4 regions of the Paenibacillus sp. CMM36 genome follow, and region 4 is predicted to be linked to each of the others. Evidence: riboswitches for the same ligand, from Rfam matches in the RefSeq annotation. Region 4 holds a riboswitch; each other region holds the start of a gene.
The links. Region 4 has a riboswitch for thiamine pyrophosphate ahead of tenA (thiaminase II). Riboswitches for the same ligand answer to the same signal wherever they lie in the genome.
Positions count from the first base shown of each region.

Region 1 (3,136 bases), on a different contig from region 4:
ATCATGGTAGGACAAGGCCCGCTCGGGATCAAGCGACAGATTGAACTGATCCCGCCAGCGGAACTCAAAGCGTGCCTTGGACAAAGCATCATCCCGCTGCTGCGCCCGTGGATGGCCCTTCGCCAGATCGGCAGCATGTGCCGCAATTTTGTAGGTAATGACACCCTCACGGACATCATCCTTATTCGGAAGACCCAAATGCTCCTTAGGCGTAACATAGCACAGCATGGACGTCCCGAACCAACCGATCATCGCCGCCCCGATGGCTGAGGTAATATGATCATATCCGGGGGCAATATCCGTCGTGAGCGGTCCCAAGGTATAGAAAGGAGCTTCCTTACAAATCTCCATTTGCAAATCCACATTCTCTTTGATTTTATGCATAGGGACATGTCCCGGCCCCTCAATCATGACCTGAACATCATGCTTCCATGCGATTTGCGTTAGCTCGCCCAACGTTTCCAGCTCTGCAAACTGTGCTTCATCATTCGCATCATAGATACTACCTGGACGTAGACCATCCCCGAGAGAAAAGGCCACATCATAGGCTTTCATAATTTCGCAGATTTCTTCAAAATGTGTATACAAAAAATTCTCCTGATGGTGCGCAAGGCACCAGGCTGCCATGATCGACCCGCCACGGGACACAATTCCCGTCATTCTATTCGCCGTCATCGGTATATACCGCAGCAATACACCCGCATGAATTGTAAAATAGTCCACTCCCTGCTCCGCCTGCTCGATCAGCGTATCGCGATACAACTCCCACGTCAGCGCTTCTGCTTCGCCGTTCACCTTTTCAAGTGCCTGATACAGCGGCACAGTTCCAATCGGTACAGGAGAATTCCGAATGATCCATTCACGTGTGGTATGGATATTACGGCCTGTGGATAGGTCCATAACTGTATCCGAGCCCCAACGCACAGCCCAGGTCATTTTCTCCACTTCCTCCTCAATCGAGGAGGTAACCGCAGAATTACCAATGTTCGCATTGATCTTCACGTGAAAATGACGCCCAATGACCATCGGCTCACTTTCCGGGTGATTGATATTCGAAGGCAAAATGGCTCGTCCAGCCGCCAATTCCTGCCGTACAAACTCAGGCTCCACCCCTTCGCGGATCGCCGCAAATTCCATTTCGGGCGTAATGATCCCTTGCCGTGCATAATGCATTTGCGTCACTGTACGACCTTGCGAAGCACGAAGCGGACGGTTGGTCACGCCGGGAAATTCAACTGTCTCCCGTTTGGAGCCAGGTTTCAGTCCATTATCCTCCGGTTTGACGGCGCGTCCCTCGTAAGCCTCCACATCGCCCCGTTCCAGTGCCCAAGCTCGCCGTAATGGAGGCAGGCCCTGACGGATATCGACCTGATAGGCTTCGTCAGTCATGGGACCGCTCGTATCGTACACACGCAATGGCTCATGATGCTCCGTGCCCTGCGGCGTATGTGTAGGATGAAGAGCAATTTCCCGCTCTGGGACGGCAATGTCCGGCCGCGAGCCTTGAATATATACCTTACGGCTCCCTGGAAAGGGCGTTACCCCACTGGCTTGCTCCCCGTTTGTCTTCTCTACCCCAACTTCCCTTGTTCCTGCCAACCTTACTTCTGCTGATTTAAATTCTGTTCCTTTTGTTCCTTCTACTTCTGTCGGCTTCATTGTCCATTCCTCCTGTTTCGATGAAATGACACACCGATCCGGAACCATTCCCAGGGTGGCGCTGATCTATGCAAAAAAGCCGGTTCCCGAGGGAACCGGCTAATCTAACGAGGCAGCTATCCAGACCGTGCACATGTGGAATAATCCTATTCCAATGCGTCACCGTAGACAGCAGCTGCGTATACATTTCAATGGCCGATTACTTCCCTACGCTGGTATGATCCAGATCAGGTGCAAAGGGTCCGGAATCTTACACGATTCCATCTCAGCCCGGCATTACAGGCTCCCCCAGTAACTGCGATACTTCTATTCACATGAGGCGGACATAACAGACATCCCGCCATCCTTATCAGACTACTTCAAATTTATGGCTTTGGCAACCCTTCTAGGTTCCATTTAGCAAGAAGACGCTCCTCACCAAATCACTTTGCTTGCTTCAACTGCATTCATTCTTGTTACGGAAGCATAAGCCCCATTTCCTTCGCCGCTTCGATCAAAATCGGAGCAAAGTCATGTAGCGTCTCGGGTGCAAGCCGACTGACCGGACCGGATACAGATAAAGCCGCAGTGACCTGTCCCTTCCGGTTCACAATTGGTGCTGCCACAGCAGCGGCCCCTGGCTCCCGTTCTTCATAGCTGGTCGCATAGCCCTTCTCGCGAATGTCCTGCAGCTGGGCTTTATAGACCTCCGCGTCTACCGAGGGCGGCCATTCATTCCCGCTTAGCAGGGCTTCCAGCTCCTGCGGCGGCATAAAGGCAGCCAGCACCTTACTGGAGGCTCCTACAGCCAGCGGCATACGCGCACCCACAGGCGCAACCCTGCGGATCGCCTGATTGCTCTGCACGGCTTGTATGCGAATACGCATGCTGCCGTCCCGTAAGTACAAGCTGACCGTTTCGCCCAGACGGTCACGCAGTCCTTCCATTGCAGGCTGTAACAACACCGCCGGCTCGTCACTTTGGGACAAATGTGTGGATAGCTCCCAAATGCGGAAGCCAAGTCGATATTTTTCCGTTTCGGCATTCCGAACGACAAAGCCCCGATCCTCCAACGTAGTCAGCAGCCGATGAACCGTGCTTTTATGTAGACCAATTTTGGAGGCAATCTCCGTTAGGCCAAGATCCGAATCTGCGGTAAAACACAGCAATATATCAAGTGCACGCTCTACAGCGCGAACGGTTAATTTACGGTCTTCCATTCGTGAACCGCTCCTCTTGTATCCATATTCGTTTCACACTATGAAACATGGTTACATAAATTATATAGAATAGTCGCGGCTACTGTAAACCGATGTTTTTGTGACAACCATATTACAGAACGAGAACAAACATCGACAATTCTTTGCATCATTTTTACTTTTCCGGTTCAGGCGTTGACTTTGGATAACCCCCATCATACGATAATAGGTATCTATACGGATATACACTATCATTTTCAAGTGGAATTATACCTAAATTCTATTGAAACGAAGATCAA
Region 1 is NZ_JBSEDY010000003.1:455,120-458,255, reverse strand. Features, by position in the region: gene thiC (phosphomethylpyrimidine synthase ThiC) at 1-1,659, opposite strand, end outside; TPP riboswitch at 1,847-1,959, opposite strand; gene ACWA2B_RS09325 (IclR family transcriptional regulator) at 2,115-2,858, opposite strand.
Region 1: linked by a shared signal. The riboswitch ahead of thiC (phosphomethylpyrimidine synthase ThiC) and the one ahead of tenA (thiaminase II) in region 4 are both predicted to bind thiamine pyrophosphate.

Region 2 (3,136 bases), on a different contig from region 4:
AGCACGGCAAAGCTGGACAGGAGCCACTTGTGTCTCCTTTGAACGATATATTGCCCCGATCGCTTGTTCATCCAAACCTGGAATTCGTCGGGCCAATTCTTTCGCATCCCACCAGATAGGACAATCACCCTCTCGCGTTTTAGCAGCTTTCCAGCGTTTTTGGCCTTCAGTCTCCGTACGGAAAGGGGTCACAAACCCTTCAGTACGGAATTCCACCGAAATACCTGACAAACGCTCTAGATCACAGACAAGCTCAGGGAATGCATCTCGACTTATGCGAGCAAATCGTGATAGCTCAGAGCCGGTGAACTCTTCACTTTCCGCTGCCAGCATTCCAACCGCTGCTCCTGAGGCTCCCTCACCCGGGATCAATCGTTCCAGCATAATCGTACTTCTTCCCTCCTTGGCCACATGATAAGCAATGGAACTGCCGATGACACCTCCACCTATGACCAAGCATTCAGCGTGTCCAATCACTCTTTCCTCTGTGTGTATCTTTAGCATTTGTTCCGTATCTCCTCTCCATAAACCCTTCTGCTTTCAGCTTGCCTCTACTCTCGTTTTCTCGCTACAGGCTGTGAACTACAAGGTCTGCCATTCGCCTATACTCCATTGCAGCTGCAACGGGCGACTCAGCCTCCCATATACCAGACATCACCGCAATTCCGCTTGCTCCGGCCCTATAAAGCTCCGGGATATGATGCGGTTGTATGCCGCCTAGCGCAATCACCGGAATGTTTGACAGTCTGCAAATATGTTCAAGCTGAGCTAAACCCCGCGGTACAATACCGGGCTTACAATGGGTCTCATATACGTGACCATAAAGTACATAGTCCGCTCCTGCCCGCTCAGCAATTTGCATCTCCTCCAAGGAATGTACAGACACTCCACAGCGTGTACCCTTTGGAAGTAGGCTTTTCACATCCACAACAGGTAATCCATTAGCTGGTAATTGAACGGCTCCGACCAAAGTAAGTAAAGCTACATCCACACGATCATTTACTACAATTTGTTGCAAAGGAACTTCCTGCTCCACCAGGCTGCGAGTCAAAGAAAGCAATGCAGAGGCACCATTCTGTTTTAAACGTGCGTGTACATAATGAACATACGGACAAATCACAGCAGCCACTTGGGCGGCTTGTGCAAAAGTGCCCTTTTCCATCGAAATTGCGTGTAATTCGATTTTGTCTTCACCTCACATTGGACTAAAGGATCTAAGCTTAGCCAGCCACGTCTACCAGCAGGAATGAAAGGGGATTATATGTGAATCGTCTACGGAAGCTCGAACTACTTAAAATGAACGAAACGCAAAAAAACCACTTCCCCAAGGAAGTGGTTTAACGAACGTCCAATAATCGAACGGACCATGATATCCGTATACGTGTATCGTCCCACGCACAAACAAAAATAAAGATGGTGTTGCCTTGTTTGTACGGCGCTCACTTCCCTACGCTGGCATAACCCAGATCAGGTGCAAAGGGTCCGAAATCCATTTATTCCGTCTCAGCCGCATGGGCGGCTCCCCTAGTGTGACTATTTTATTGTATAAGCTAAAGATAGCTTAGCATATTTTTCTAATTCTGCAAACCCCACTTCGTGTGAAATTTGCTGGAACTGGATTTAGCTGATTTTAGTTAACTTTACTTGACCACTCTTCCACATTCCACGTTTTGGTTACCCAATCCTCGTAAAAGTCCGGTTCGTGAGATACAAGCAATACGGTCCCTTTGTATTCCTTCAAAGCACGTTTCAGCTCATCCTTTGCTTTAACATCCAAGTGGTTGGTAGGCTCATCGAACAGTACCCAGTTGCTTTCACGCATTAACAGTTTGCAAAGACGGACTTTAGCCTGTTCTCCACCACTGAGCGCAGATAGCGGACGCGTGATATGCTCATTTTTCAAACCGCAACGCGCCAAATGCGCTCGTACTTCATGCTGGTTCAAATGCGGAAATTCATTCCACACATCGTCAATCGGTGTAATTTTCTCGGCCTTTACTTCCTGCTCAAAATAAGCGGGCTGCAAAAAATCACCTTGATAGGTTTTTCCACTGATTGGCGGAATTTTTCCCAATATGGTTTTGAGCAATGTCGATTTACCGACACCATTGTAGCCGACAATTGCAATCTTTTCGCCACGTTCAATCGTCATGGACATTTTAGGCAAAAGGGCATGTGTATAACCAATCTCAAAATCAATACCCTCAAATACCGTCTTTCCGCTTGCACGTGCCTCTTTGAATTGAAAGGTTGGTTTTGCGGCTTCTTCAGGCTTATCAATACGTTCGATCCGATCAAGCTGCTTTTCACGGCTCTTTGCTCGGCCTGATGTAGAGGCACGCGCTTTATTACGCTGAATAAAATCTTCCTGTTTCTTAATAAAATCCTGTTGCTTCTCATAAGCATCAATATGCTGGGCTTTGTTTAGATCCGCCATTTCGAGAAACTTTTCATAATTAGCTGAATAACGGGTCATCTTGGCAAATTCAAGATGATAAATAACATTAACGACCTGGTTCATAAATTCAGTATCATGTGAAATAAGAATAAAAGCATAAGGATAATCCTTCAAATAGCGCGTAAGCCATTCAATATGCTCTACATCCAAATAGTTGGTAGGTTCATCCAGCAACAGGACGTTCGGCTTTTCCAACAGCAACTTAGCAAGAAGAACCTTTGTCCGTTGCCCGCCGCTAAGTGCGGATACATCCCGATCCAGTCCTATGGCCGACAGACCTAGTCCATTCGCCATCTCTTCAACCTTTACATCAATGAGGTAAAAATCCCCCATATCCAGTTGCTCCTGAATTTCACCCATCTGTTCCAGCAACACTTCCAACTCATCAGGAGAAGCATCCCCCATTTTGTCAGTAATCTGCATCATTTCCTTTTCCAATTCCAACAAAGGAAGAAAAGCATCCTTCAATACATCACGTACCGTTTTGCCCGGTGTCAGCTTGGTATGCTGATCCAGATAGCCGTAACGCACACGTGGAGTCCATTCCACTTTACCCTCATCCTTAAGCAATTTTCCAGTGAGAATGTTCATGAGTGTCGATTTACCAACACCGTTAGCTCCTACCAAACCTACACGTTCCCCCGCAAGCAATCGAAAGGAAACATTTTTAAATAATGC
Region 2 is NZ_JBSEDY010000006.1:360-3,495, reverse strand. Features, by position in the region: gene thiO (glycine oxidase ThiO) at 1-504, opposite strand, end outside; gene ACWA2B_RS13830 (thiamine phosphate synthase) at 569-1,162, opposite strand; TPP riboswitch at 1,428-1,536, opposite strand; gene ACWA2B_RS13825 (ABC-F family ATP-binding cassette domain-containing protein) at 1,631-3,136, opposite strand, start outside.
Region 2: linked by a shared signal. The riboswitch ahead of ACWA2B_RS13830 (thiamine phosphate synthase) and the one ahead of tenA (thiaminase II) in region 4 are both predicted to bind thiamine pyrophosphate.

Region 3 (3,136 bases), on a different contig from region 4:
TTGTGATCAAGCCGGAACGCTTTTTGATGAAAAATCGGGACAAGATGATTCAGCCTGCAATCAAGGTGAGAGGCCGGAAGTATTTGCACATCATTTACGGTATGGATTATCTTGCCCCTGAGAATTTAAAGCGTCTGAAGCAGCGTCGAACGAACAAAAAGGAGCGTCATGCCCTGATGGAAGGAGCGCTTGGTATGGAAGGCGTGGAACGTTTTGTCCGCAAGGATACGGTAGATCGTATTCATGAATGCGTCCTTGCCGCACTATCTCTGGAATCAGAGCCGATTGATCCAAGATTGTAGTTTGCGAGGGAGGGATTGAGATGGAAAGGGGTACACCGTTAATTGATATTGGTGTGAACTTGATGCATCGTTCGTTTCATGCAGATCGGGAACAGGTGGTAGAGAGAGCCGCGGCTGTAGGGATTTCACCGCTGATTATTACCGGGACCAGTGTCCGCAGCAGTCGGGAAGCTTCTCAGTATGCAGCGCGTTATCCGGGCAAGCTGTATGCGACAGCTGGCGTGCATCCCCATGATGCCAAAGACTGCAGTGCAGACACGATTCAGCAGCTCCGCCAGTTGGCGGGTCAGCCGCAGGTCGTATCCATAGGGGAATGCGGATTGGACTATAACCGTGATTTTTCGCCACGTGATGTGCAGCGCCGATGGTTTGTCGAGCAAATCCAACTGGCGGGTGAGCTGAAAATGCCGTTATTTCTGCATGAACGAGATGCACATGAGGACTTTGTCGCTATGCTTCGGGAGTATCAAGGGCTTGTCGATAAAGCGGTAGTGCATTGTTTTACCGGCACGGAACAGGAATTGCGTACGTATGTAGAAATGGGACTGTATATCGGAATCACCGGCTGGATTTGCGACGAACGGCGGGGGAAGCATCTGCGTGAACTGGTCAGAGATATTCCCTTGGACCGTCTGATGATTGAAACGGATGCTCCATTTTTGACCCCGCGTAATTTGCCTGTGAAGCCTAAAGAAGGGCGTAATGAGCCCATGTATCTCGCTCACATTGCTGCTACGATAGCCGAATGTACAGGTCGAAGCATGATGGAGATCGAAATCGCGACGACGGAAACGGCTAAACGTTTCTTCGGATTATAGGATTGTCAAAGCCATAGATGTGGTATATATTATAGTGAATTAAAAAGCATTGTCGGGAGCTTGAGAAAGTCAGGCTGAGAGGGTGGCCCTTGCCACTGACCGTGAAATCTGATCTGGGTAATGCCAGCGTAGAGAAACCAAGAACACTATACAGGAATGCCGCTTTTTTTTGCGGTTGTCGATAGATTCAATGTATGTCCTAGCATTTTACCTTGATCCTGACTTGGCTGGGTATCAGTGTAGTAGTTTAGACTACTGGTTATATAAGGCATATCGACGAATGATGTTTTGTATGGTGCTTCACCTTTTACTGCGCATAAAGCTTGCCTGGAGATTCAGCTCCAGACAAGCTTTTTTTCATGGCCAAGAGGCCAACTATAAGGAAAAAGGGGAGCACGCAATAATGAATACTGCTGTAAGAGCGTCCAAAGGGTTGAAACTGACGGATATTTTGGTCACGATTGTGATCGCTGTTGTGTTCGGGTTGATCTACAAAATATGGGGACCTGCCTATGATTTGATGAAACCATTGGGTCTACACGCCGAGCAACTGATGTATGGCATGTGGTTTATGGCAGGTACGTTTGCTTATCTCATCATTCGCAAGCCGGGTGTTGCGATTTTGGCAGAGGTGGCAGCGGCAACGGTCAGTGCTTTTTTGGGAAGCGAATGGGGTATGTCCACCTTGTACTATGGCCTGCTGCAAGGCTTGGGAGCGGAGCTGTTTTTTGCGGCTTTTCTGTATCGGAACGCAAACCTGTGGGTTGCTTCGCTAGCTGCGGCTGGGGCGGCTGTCACTTCTCTGATTTTAGACTTCAGCTACGGGTATATTGATCAGCTATCGACTTGGAACTATGTTTTGTATATTGGATTTCGGATGATTGGCAGTATTGTGATTGCCGGGGTATTCGCGTTCTATCTGGCTAAGGCATTGGAGGTAACCGGAGTCACGCGAAGTTTGAGGCCTGCAACGGAACAAGATTATAAGGGGCTGGATTGATGAGCCGGGCAACCGAAGATGTGGTGGCTTCGATCACCCGGCTACGGTTGAAATTCCCCGGTGAGCAAGAGCTGCTTTTTCACAATATGTCTTTGTCTGTCCGCAAGGGGGAAAAGCTGCTGCTACTGGGACCGAGTGGATGCGGTAAATCAACACTGCTCCAAGTGTTAAGCGGTCTGATTCCACGCACGATAGAAGTGCCTATGAAATGCGATGCTGCTGTAATCCCAAGTGTCTCAGGTATTGTATTTCAAGATCCTGATACGCAGTTCTGTATGTCATATGCAGATGAGGAACTGGCTTTTGTGTTGGAAAATAATCAGGTTCCCCGGGAGCAGATGCGATCCCGTATTCGCGAGCTGCTGATACAGGTGGGTCTATCGACGGATGATATACATATGCCCATTGGCAGCATGTCACAGGGAATGAAGCAGCGGCTGGCGATTGCGTCTGTGCTGGCTATGGAGCCAGAAGTGCTTTTTCTGGATGAGCCCACGGCTTTGTTGGACGAGGAAGGCACTACACAGGTGTGGGATACCATTCGCAACATTTCGGTAGACCAGACACTGGTGATTGTGGAGCATAAAATTAATGAAATTGTCCATGATGTGGATCGGATTGTGGTGCTTTCTGCTCAAGGGGAGATCATTGCAGATGGAAGGGCCCAAGAAGTATTTCATGTGCACCGGCAGGCATTGTCCGAGTACGGCGTGTGGTATCCGGGAGTATGGAATGAAGCGTCTTCGCCACGTTGGAGTGAAGCAGTGACGCAACAGAATGGTGCGGGGACTGATGTGCTGGAGCTGGAACATTTTAGCGGCCTCCGCGGTTTAAGTTCAGTGATTTATGTGGAGCATGCGCAGGTGAAGCCTGGCGACTGGATTGGCGTGGTTGGTGAAAACGGGGCTGGCAAAAGCTCGCTACTGCTCTCCATGATGCGCTTACTTCGCACACAGGGACGTTATAGCGTGCGCGGAATTGAGGCAGGCAGTACAGAACAACTGGCAGAGCGTATC
Region 3 is NZ_JBSEDY010000011.1:65,247-68,382, reverse strand. Features, by position in the region: gene ACWA2B_RS19935 (polynucleotide kinase-phosphatase) at 1-302, shown strand, start outside; gene ACWA2B_RS19930 (TatD family hydrolase) at 323-1,120, shown strand; TPP riboswitch at 1,164-1,273, shown strand; gene ACWA2B_RS19925 (ECF transporter S component) at 1,524-2,120, shown strand; gene ACWA2B_RS19920 (ABC transporter ATP-binding protein) at 2,120-3,136, shown strand, end outside.
Region 3: linked by a shared signal. The riboswitch ahead of ACWA2B_RS19925 (ECF transporter S component) and the one ahead of tenA (thiaminase II) in region 4 are both predicted to bind thiamine pyrophosphate.

Region 4 (3,136 bases):
GGACTGGGTCTGGGTGCGATTGTGGTTAAAGCCAAAAGGATTACCCCTGCGATGTTTACAGCCGCAGCAGATGCCGTTGCCAATGGCGTAGATTCGAATAAGCCTGGCGGTGCGTTGCTCCCTCATATCCAAAAATTACGTGATGTTTCGTACGTTGTTGCGGTTGCGGTAGCGAAAGCAGCGATTCAGGATCAGGTAGCTCAGGCACACATTTCAAATGTTGAACAAGCTATACGGGATGCAATGTGGAAACCGGAATATGTCAAGGTCAAAGCAGTGGAAAGCGTAATACATCACCCTCACTAATGCTCCATTTAAGAAAGAGATTGCCTTGTTCAGACAGGCAGAATACGTCAGTTCAAGCAAGGAGAATCAATCTATGAGTGTCGGACATATCTTGTATATTTTGGTGCCGATTTTTTTCGTTATTATTTTAGGGTGGTTAGCGGGGCATTACAAAAGCTTTGATGCCTCTTCCTCCAAAACCCTAAATGCGCTCGTTACCAAATTTGCACTACCTGCGCATCTATTCATCGGTATTACGACAACGGACAGGAAAGCGCTCATCGAGCAATGGCCATTCCTGCTGGCCCTGTTCATTGGCATTGTCGGCTTTTTTACCGTTCTCCTTCTACTGTCCCGCTTTGCGGGGAAGCAGTCGGTCAAGGATGCCGCCATGTTTGCTTTGAACTCGGCACAGCCGACCTTTGCTTTTATGGGCATTCCTGTGCTTGGAGCCATCTACGGTTCCGCTGCTGTCGCCATTCCGATTGCGCTTACCGGGATCGTAGTCAATGCCGTCCTTGACCCGGCGGCTACCATTATAGCTACCGTAGCCAGCAGGAATTCAGGCAAAGAACGGAACGGTCACCTCGGAAGGTTAATCTGGGACTCCATTCTTCATGGATTAAAAGAACCGCTGGCGCTGGTTCCACTGATTGGTGTAATTTTGACCTTGTTCGGCTTCCATTCACCGGATTTGTTGAACAAATCGTTGAATCAAATCGGAGACATTACGTCCGGGGCCGCTTTATTCGCTGTCGGAGTGACCATTGGCGTACGCAACATTAGTTTTAGTGTAAGTGCCTTTGCCATCGCACTGTTAAAAACAATTGTACAGCCTTTATTAATGCTGCTGATCGCCTACCTGTGCGGTCTGTCGTCTGCAGATACTGTGAAGGCAGTTCTGCTCGTTTCCTTCCCGGGTTCAGCAGTCGCTGCTATGATCGCCACCCGTTTTGAAAGCCTGGAATCAGAAACAGCCTCCTCCTTTGTCATCAGTGCTGTCATATCGCTCGTTACACTCCCAGTACTGATTTCTCTATTGGTATAAATGCTGATTATTTGGACATTGGAGCCTGCCGCGAATTCCTTCGTGTAGACGGAACTGATCTTCTCCAGCGCCTTTTTCCCTCTCGGAAGCGAACTTCAGCTCTGTCGTTTGGCCCTTGACCAGATAGACATGTTTGACATAGCGTATGAACGTATGTACAGTAATAGTCAAAAGAATAGAAGTCCACTAGGGGAGCCGCTATGGCTGAGACAAGAACGTATCTTGGACCCTTTGAACCTGATCTAGTTCGTACTAGCGTAGGAAAGTGGAGCCTTCGTATATAAGGTTTCAAGCGTTTTTTGCGTATTGGGCCTATTGTTGAAGCCGCTCCATTTTTCTGGGGCGGCTTTTTAGCGTTGTTCCGGAATTATATTCTTACAGGACTTCTTGCTCTTCAATTTTATGGAGGTGGCGAAATTGAGTTTTACACAAGAACTCCGTCGGCAGGCGGACGGCATTTTTCAAGCGATTTTTGAGCATCCCTTTGTGAGAGGTATTGCTGAAGGAAGTTTGACAAGGGGACAGCTGATTCACTATGTAAAACAGGACTTTGAATATTTGAACGCCTACATGCGGATATACGGCATCGCAATCTCCAAATGCACGAATCGGGAGGACATGGATGTATTTAATGAACAAATCTCTTTTATTCTCCACAGCGAGGTTCATCCGCATCAAAATTTCTGTGCTGTCGCAGGGGTGACCTATGAAGAATTGCAGGGATATCCGCTCGCTCCGTCGGCTCATCACTATATCCGGCACATGCTGACGGTTGCGCATGAGGGCAACCTGGGCGAGATCTTGGCTGTGCTGCTGCCATGTATGTGGACGTATGCCGAGATTGGCCGCAGGCTGCTAGATGAAGTAAAGCCGGATAAGTCCCATCCGTTCTATGAATGGATTGGCTTTTATGGAGACCAGCTTGATGATACAACACTCAAGTTCCGAGAACGTGTAGATGCTTGGGCGGAAGGGGCAACGGCTGCTGAGCGGGAGCGGATGATTGAGCATTTTATACTGAGCTGCCAGCTGGAATATAAGTTCTGGGACATGGCTTATAAGCAGGAAGAATGGCCGGTCCAGATGCAGGCAGCGGTCTTGGAATAGTCAGCCTGTCAATTCGATGAGTGAAGTACGGTTAATGTCCTGTTAAACCACCAACTATAGAGAGGATAATCATGATGAGTACATGGGAAAAAAGTTATTCGGATCTCCTAACGAAGGTACAAAATAGCAAACCCCTCGTTCACAATATCACCAATGTGGTAGTCACCAACTTTACCGCCAACGGCCTGTATGCATTGGGTGCCTCCCCAGTGATGGCCTATGCACCCGAGGAAGTAGCAGACATGGCAAAAATAGCGGGAGCCGTCGTATTAAACATCGGTACGCTGAACCGCGAACTGGTGGATGCCATGATCATTGCTGGACAATCAGCAAATGCACACGGTGTTCCAGTCCTGCTAGATCCGGTCGGTGCGGGAGCAACGAGCTTTAGAACCGAGTCTGCACTGCGAATCCTGAATGAAGTCAAAATCTCCTTGGTACGAGGCAACGCGGCCGAAGTCGCGCATCTTGTTGGAGAAGCGCGTGAGATTAAAGGCGTAGATGCTGGTGACAGTGCTGACAGCGGCCATGTCGATCTGGCAATTCGGGCTGCTCGAGTGCTCAATACAATGGTTGTCATCACTGGAAAAGAAGACGTCATCACCGATGGGGCCGAAGCACGAATGATAAGCGGCGGAGACGTACTGCTCACGAAGGTAACCGGAGCAGGCTGCCTGCTGACCTCTGTGTTAGGTG
Region 4 is NZ_JBSEDY010000005.1:92,397-95,532, forward strand. Features, by position in the region: gene ACWA2B_RS12395 (NAD-dependent malic enzyme) at 1-306, shown strand, start outside; gene ACWA2B_RS12400 (AEC family transporter) at 380-1,333, shown strand; gene ACWA2B_RS12405 (hypothetical protein) at 1,322-1,504, opposite strand; TPP riboswitch at 1,512-1,614, shown strand; gene tenA (thiaminase II) at 1,751-2,440, shown strand; gene thiM (hydroxyethylthiazole kinase) at 2,515-3,136, shown strand, end outside.